Regions from separate parts of the Bradyrhizobium sp. BR2003 genome, predicted to be linked through region 3. Evidence: predicted binding sites of a transcription regulator. Region 3 holds the regulator's gene; each other region holds the start of a gene.

Region 1 (2,266 bases), on a different contig from region 3:
ATTCCTCGCACGGTCCGCCCATCTCCTCGCGGTCGCGCGCGATCAAATCGACATCCTCGATCACGACCATGGTTGGCTGCAGCAGCCGCGCGAGGCTCATATAGGCGCCGAGCAGGCCGACCTGCTCGGCGGTGATGATCAGCGTTGTGTGGTTTGGCAGGTTGGTGGCGAGATAGCGGATGGTGTGGGTCTTGCCGGTGCCGGGCGGGCCGTAGAGCAGGATGCCCTTGCGGGTCGACTGGCCGAGCCCGCGCAACAGATCGCGGCTCTCGACAAAGCCGAGCACGTTGCGGTCGAGCAACCGCAGTGTCCGTTCCGGCAGGATGACGTCATCGCGCGCAACCGTCGGCAGGCGATGCACGGTCACGCCGCGGGCGCGGCCACGATAGTCCGCGGCATCTTCCAGCGACAGGATCTTGCCGCGATAGGACCGTGCCGCATGCACGGCAGCTTCCAGCTCGGCAAAAGTCCGCTGCACCAGGGTGTTTCCGGCCGCGCCCGCGGGCACCGCGAGCTCAATCCGCAAGCCCGGCTCGCCCTGATAATCACGATGGTAGCTGAGCAGCACCGCGTAGCGCAGCTCCTCGGTCTGGCACAGCCACAATCCGTTGGTCAGGCATTGCACCGACTCGGGCTCGCCGACGTCGATATCGTAATATTGCGGCGGCGCGATCGGCGGCGCATTGCGGCTGTTCTCCATCAGCGCGGCTATCGTGAGGGTCTCATAGCGGTGTTGCTCATGAAGGCCGAAGAAATGGATCGGCGCATCGAACAATCTGTCGATCGCGATCTGAACGTCTGCACGCATGTGACCGGGAAACTGCCGCGACCGGGTCATGATCTGGTTGCGTGGCGTCCCGGCAAAATGCCAATCGAGCGCCATGAAGGCATATCTGAACTCTTCGCTCGGCAGTTTTTCCGAGCTCGCCCGCGCGGCGATCAGGCAGTTGCCGCACAGGCAGACTGTCCTGCGGATGAGAAAAACGTCGGTCACGGGTTCCAGCGCGCCACAGAGGTCGCACGGCCGCGCCGCTTCTGCGGCTGCGGGCGTGATCAGCAATGGATGACCATTGCTATCAATCAGGTGCTGGGCGGACTCGAGCAGCGCCTTGGCCACCGTCGCGGGATAGGGGCCGCATGCGAATCCGTTCTGGGCCTCGATCCGCGCGGTGATGGCAACCGCTTCTTTCCGGGATTTGCCGAATACCGTGCGTAACAGGTTACGCATGAATTCCAGCGGCGTCCTGTCGTCATCATGAAAGAAGAGCCGCACCGGACCGTCGTCGCTAAACACGTCGTGCATGAGACCCCCGAAAATGCAATTCGGAACAAAAGAACAAAATAAGAACATCACGGCGGCTCCTGCGCGTCAAGCGAAAGATTCTGCCGTCTCACCCCTGACGTGTAGCGAGCCGATCGGCCGGGAACGCGCATTGGAAGTGTAAACGCGGCTCAACGCCTGTGTCGATTGTGTTGCGGCAAATGCCAAGAGATGGCCGTCACAGCGGCAAACTTCCGACACACCATCGGGGCGAAAAGGAGTATCCGACATGGCGCGAGCGCGAGAGCAGATTCCTCCCAAGGGTCTGCGGTCGCGCAGTTATTTTATGAGGCCCTCGTGTCGCACAAACTTCGCCTTGCGCTGCTTCTCGTCTTCACTTTGTTCGTCTCTCCCGCGCTGGCCCAGCCGGCCGCCAAGCCGGCGCCGCCGCAACCCGTTACCAGCGACGCGCTGACGCCCGAGCAGGCGAAACGTGCGCTCGAGACGCTGCAGGACGACAAGAAGCGCGGCGAGATCATCAACACGCTGCGCGCCATCGCCAATGCCTCACCGCAGGCGGCCGCCGCGGAGCCGGCGCCGGAGCAGCATTCGCCGATCCCGCTCACCGCCGACAGCCTCGGCGCACAGCTGCTGCTGATGGTGTCCGAGCAGGTCGGCGAGATGTCGCGCGAGGTCGCCGACGTCGCGCGCACGCTGACGCATTTCCCGGCGTTCTATTACTGGTTCGTGCGCACTGCCAACGATCCGGTCGCCTATGGCCTCTTGATCGATATCGCCTGGAAGCTGGCGCTGGTGTTCGGTTGCGCGCTGGCCGCCGAATGGGTGGTGTTCCGCCTGATCAAGCGGCCGGTCGCGTTCCTGGAAGCGCGGCTGCCGCAGACCGCACGCGTGCCGGTGCAGACGCTCGCCAGCGTCGATCCGCCGTCGTCGGTTGCCGACGTCACGCCGGCGCCCGAGTTGCAGCGGCGCCGGCTCAGCCTGGCG
Region 2 (2,266 bases), on a different contig from region 3:
CGGCGGTCGCCGTCCATCTGCTTGAGCAGCGCGCCGACCTCGCCGCGCGAGCGGCGGTCGAGGTCGGCGGCAGCAGTGCGGCCCTTGGCGGTGAGCGCCACCTCGTTGACGCGCTTGTCGGCTTTCGACGGCTTGCGCGTCACGATCTGGCGCTTTTGCAGCGCCTGTAGCGTGCGGCTGACGAAGCCGGCATCGAGGTCCAGATCGCGCACCAGGTCGGTGGCGGTGCAGTTCTCGCGATGCGCAAGCTCGTAGATGATCCGCGCTTCCTGCAGCGTGAATGTCGAGTGCAGCAGCTTCGGCTCGATGATGCCGAGCTTGCGGGTATAGAACCGGCTGAAGCTGCGGACGGCGGCAACCTGGCTCTCGAGGGCGGTGTCATGGGAATTTGATTTCATCAAAGATATTATTTGACGGAATCAAATAATCCGCAAGCGCTTTCTGGCGCCTCCTTCATGCGAACAGTGCCTACTTCGCTTGACGCCTTACGCCACCATGATCCGGCTGCGCAGCATGGTGCGCGAGGAGCGGCCGAGCCGGCGCAGCAGGCGCGCCTCGGAGCGGCGGGCATCGGGCCGATAGCCGCCGATCCGCTCGTAATGTTCGCGCGCGATCAGGAGGCCCTGTTCGGCCGAGGGGCCGGTGATCATCCGGGCGACGAATTTGAGGCCGTCGCGCAGGCCGGGGTCGGTATAGGGCGCGCGGGCGTAGCGGAAGACGCCGGCGCGGTCCTTGCCGCTGGCGGCCACCATCTGGATGAACTGGGTGGTCTCCTCGATCCAGCCGGCGTCGAGCACCGCGCCCGGATGCAGGAACATCAGCCAGGGCGATCGCGCTTGCCTGGCGCCGGCGGCGAGCGCCGCGGCGCGGCTGCCCTCGAAACGCAGGAAGCGGCAGCCGGCGACGTCGGCAACGCGCTCCATCACGTCGCTGTCGGTGCGGTCGACCAGCAGCACCTCGCGGATGACACCCGCGGCCGCGCCCGGCACCAGCGCCGCCAGGGTTGCGACCGCGGTGCGCTCGACGCCGTCGGTTGGAATGATCACGCTCAGCATGATTTTGAGGCTTCGATGGCTCAAACGATGGAGAAGCTCCGGCCGTGTTATCACCTTGTCATATTCAAAGCAGCCTGTTCGCCTGCAGAATTTTGTAGCAAGGTTCTGTGGAATTTCTCCGTTCGCGTTCTTGATTTGTTCTCATGCTGTGTTAGCTTCGAAGCATGAGCCGAGCATCCTCTCATGCCCTCAAGCACCCGCCGGTAACGGCGCCCTCCGATAACCCGGCGGGTGCACCTTCACCCATTCCTGCCCCCTTTCCCGAGCTTGCGGTCGCGATCGAGCGCGAGCGGCGGCGCGGCCGCGGCGCGCAGTCCAACGCCAGCGGCCGCTACGAGGCGGAGGCCCGCGTCGCCTTCGACGACGGCTGGCAGAGCCTCGAAGATTTGCCGCCGTTCACGACCAGCGTGGCGCCCGACACCTCGCGCAAGGTGATCACCCGCAACGACTCGCCTGACATCGGCTTCGACCGCTCGATCAATCCCTATCGTGGCTGCGAGCATGGCTGCGTCTACTGCTTCGCGCGGCCGACCCACGCCTATCTCGGCCTGTCGCCGGGGCTGGACTTCGAATCGAAGCTGTTCGCCAAGCCGGACGCACCCGCGCTGCTCGAGAAGGAATTGGCCGCGCCGGACTATGAGGCGCGGATGATCGCGATCGGCACCAACACCGATCCCTATCAGCCGATCGAACGCGACCGGAAGATCATGCGCGGCATCCTCGAGGTGCTCGAGCGCGCCGGCCATCCGGTCGGCATCGTCACCAAATCGGCACTGGTCGTGCGCGATATCGACATCCTGGCGCGGATGGCCAAGCGCAATCTCGCCAAGGTCGCGCTCTCGGTGACGACGCTCGACCCGAAGCTCGCCCGCACCATGGAGCCACGCGCCTCGACCCCGCCGAAGCGGCTCGAGGCGATCAAGCGGCTCGCGGATGCCGGCATCCCGACCACGGTGATGGTCGCGCCCGTGATCCCGGCGCTGAACGACTCCGAGATCGAGCGTATCCTCGATGCCGCCGCGCATGCCGGCGCCAGGGAGGCGAGCTACGTGCTGCTGCGCCTGCCGCTCGAGGTGCGCGATCTGTTCCGCGAATGGCTGATGGCGAACTATCCCGACCGCTACCGTCACGTCTTCACGCTGATCCGCGACATGCGCGGCGGCCGCGACTACGACTCGCAATGGGGCACCAGGATGAAGGGCACCGGCCCG
Region 3 (2,266 bases):
CTCGACGGCGGCAGCCGCCTGTCCGACCGCGCGCTGTCGCTGGCGGCCGCCATGAACTATCCGGAACTTGCGGTGCGCTGCCGCCCGAAGGTCGCGGTGCTGGCGACCGGCGATGAACTGGTGATGCCGGGCTCGCAGCCCGGCCCCGGCCAGATCGTCTACTCCAACGGCTACGCGCTGCGGGCGCTGGCGCGCGCCGAGGGCGCCGAGACCGTCGACCTCGGCGTTGCCGCCGACACAATGGAGGCGACCACGGCCGGCATCCGCCGGGCGCGCGAGGCCGGCGCCGATGTCCTGATCACGACGGGCGGCGCCTCGGTCGGCGACCACGATCTCGTCAAGCGGTCGCTGGAAGCCGAGGGCGTCGAGATGGCGTTCTGGCGGATCGCGATGCGGCCGGGCAAGCCGATGATGCACGGCCGGCTCGGCGCGATGCGGGTGATCGGCCTGCCCGGCAATCCGGTGTCGTCCTATGTCTGCGCTTTCCTGTTCCTGGTGCCGTTGATTCGGGCGCTGAGCGGCCGGAAAGTGATTCATCATCGCCGCACGAGCGCCCTGCTCGGCCGCGACCTCGCCGCCAACGACCAGCGCGAGGACTATCTGCGGGCACGGCTCGAAGCGCGCGAGGACGGCACGTTGATCGCAACGCCGGTGACGCAGCAGGACTCGTCGCTGCTCGGGAATCTCGCTGCGGCACGGGCACTTCTCGTGCGTCCGCCGTTCGCGGCAGCGGCCGTCAAGGGCAGCGAATGCGAGATTCTGACACTGCCCGAATAGGGTTTTCATGCCCCACCGATCGTGCGTTGCCTGATCCGTTCACCGGAAATTAAGTGGTTGCGGAACACATATCGAACATATAGTGTCCGTTCATGATTTGTTTCGAGTACTGGTGTCTACAATCGGGAAGCCGCGTGGAAGCAAGTGCAACGAGCACATGCTCCTGAGGTCAGGCCCGCCTGAAGGCCCCACCAGAAGAGTCTCGGAATCGAACGACGCTATCAACCGGGGGAATGCTCGAGATGCTCACGCGCAAACAGTACGAACTTCTGCGTTTCATCAATGAACGTCTGAAAGAGGCCGGCGTACCGCCCTCCTTCGACGAGATGAAGGATGCGCTCGACCTGCGCTCGAAGTCCGGTATCCACCGCCTGATCACTGCGCTGGAGGAGCGCGGCTTCATCCGCCGCCTGCCGAACCGCGCCCGCGCCATCGAGGTCATCAAGCTGCCCGAACTCTCGGCTGGCGGCGGCAACGGCCGACGCGGCTTCACGCCCAGCGTCATCGAAGGCACCCTCGGCCGGCGCGCCAGCACGCCGCCGATCGCCGAGGACGACGGCAACCGTCCGGTCGCGGTCCCCGTGATGGGCCGGATCGCCGCCGGTACGCCGATCGAGGCGCTGCAGACCCGCAGCCACACCATCAGCGTGCCGCCCGACATGCTCGGCGCCGGCGAGCACTATGCGCTCGAGGTGCGCGGCGACTCGATGGTCGATGCCGGCATCCTCGACGGCGACATGGCGCTGATCCAGCGCAACGACGTCGCCAACACCGGCGACATCGTGGTGGCGCTGATCGACGAGGAGGAAGCCACCCTGAAGCGCTTCCGCCGCCGCGGCGCATCGATCGCGCTCGAGCCGGCCAACACCGCCTATGAAGTGCGCATCCTGCCGCCGAACCGGGTGCGCATCCAGGGCAAGCTGATCGGCCTGTATCGCAAATACTGAATTGCAAATACTTGCGGCGGCCGGGAACGAGCAACACGTCGGATCGTTCCTTGCATGATAGCGTAGCGTACGGCCTGCCCGATGCGCTCCGATACCTCTCGCGCAGCGTCGCGTGTTTGTGATCGGGGTCGGTCTCGGACCAGTCGTACAATCGCCCAGAAACGAGCAGAAGCTCGTTCGCTATCGTCCACTCTGGTAGAGGCCCCAATGCCTCAAGAGAGGCACGGGTCGCTACCTCGAAATGAGGAGCCATCCGATGTGTGACTATAGTCTGCACGCCGTGGCATCGCGCCCCGCCATTGTCGGAGAGACGCTGATCACGACGACGTTCCGCGGCACGTCGACCCGCGGTTTTGCTTCGGAGAACGATCCCACTGTCGCGGTCTGCATGCTGCCGGGCACCGAGCTCGCTTTCGCCGAGAACGTTCGCTACGACAGCCGCTGGATCTGGACCAAGACGCTGAACTATCGCGTCGGCGTATTCAACGAAGTCGAGCCCGACGTGCCCGATCGGCATCATGACGCGGTCGAATTCCCCGACG

Evidence for each region. The regulator LexA, encoded in region 3, represses DNA repair genes until DNA is damaged. The targets are predictions, from matches to a motif close to TGTTCNNNNTGTGTTCNG.
Region 1: the regulator LexA is predicted to act here: its motif matches at 1,333-1,350, upstream of E2I15_RS34765 (ATP-dependent Clp protease adaptor ClpS).
Region 2: the regulator LexA is predicted to act here: its motif matches at 1,181-1,198, upstream of E2I15_RS01380 (PA0069 family radical SAM protein).

Annotation. Positions count from the first base shown of each region.
Region 1 covers NZ_SMYJ01000045.1:84,019-86,284, forward strand. Annotated here, with positions in the region: gene E2I15_RS34765 (ATP-dependent Clp protease adaptor ClpS) at 1-1,303, opposite strand, end outside; gene E2I15_RS34770 (mechanosensitive ion channel family protein) at 1,619-2,266, shown strand, end outside.
Region 2 covers NZ_SMYJ01000005.1:117,380-119,645, forward strand. Annotated here, with positions in the region: gene E2I15_RS01370 (bifunctional helix-turn-helix transcriptional regulator/GNAT family N-acetyltransferase) at 1-398, opposite strand, end outside; gene E2I15_RS01375 (glycosyltransferase family protein) at 486-1,055, opposite strand; gene E2I15_RS01380 (PA0069 family radical SAM protein) at 1,220-2,266, shown strand, end outside.
Region 3 covers NZ_SMYJ01000009.1:330,179-332,444, reverse strand. Annotated here, with positions in the region: gene E2I15_RS06025 (molybdopterin molybdotransferase MoeA) at 1-777, shown strand, start outside; gene lexA (transcriptional repressor LexA) at 1,020-1,724, shown strand; gene E2I15_RS06015 (hypothetical protein) at 1,981-2,266, shown strand, end outside.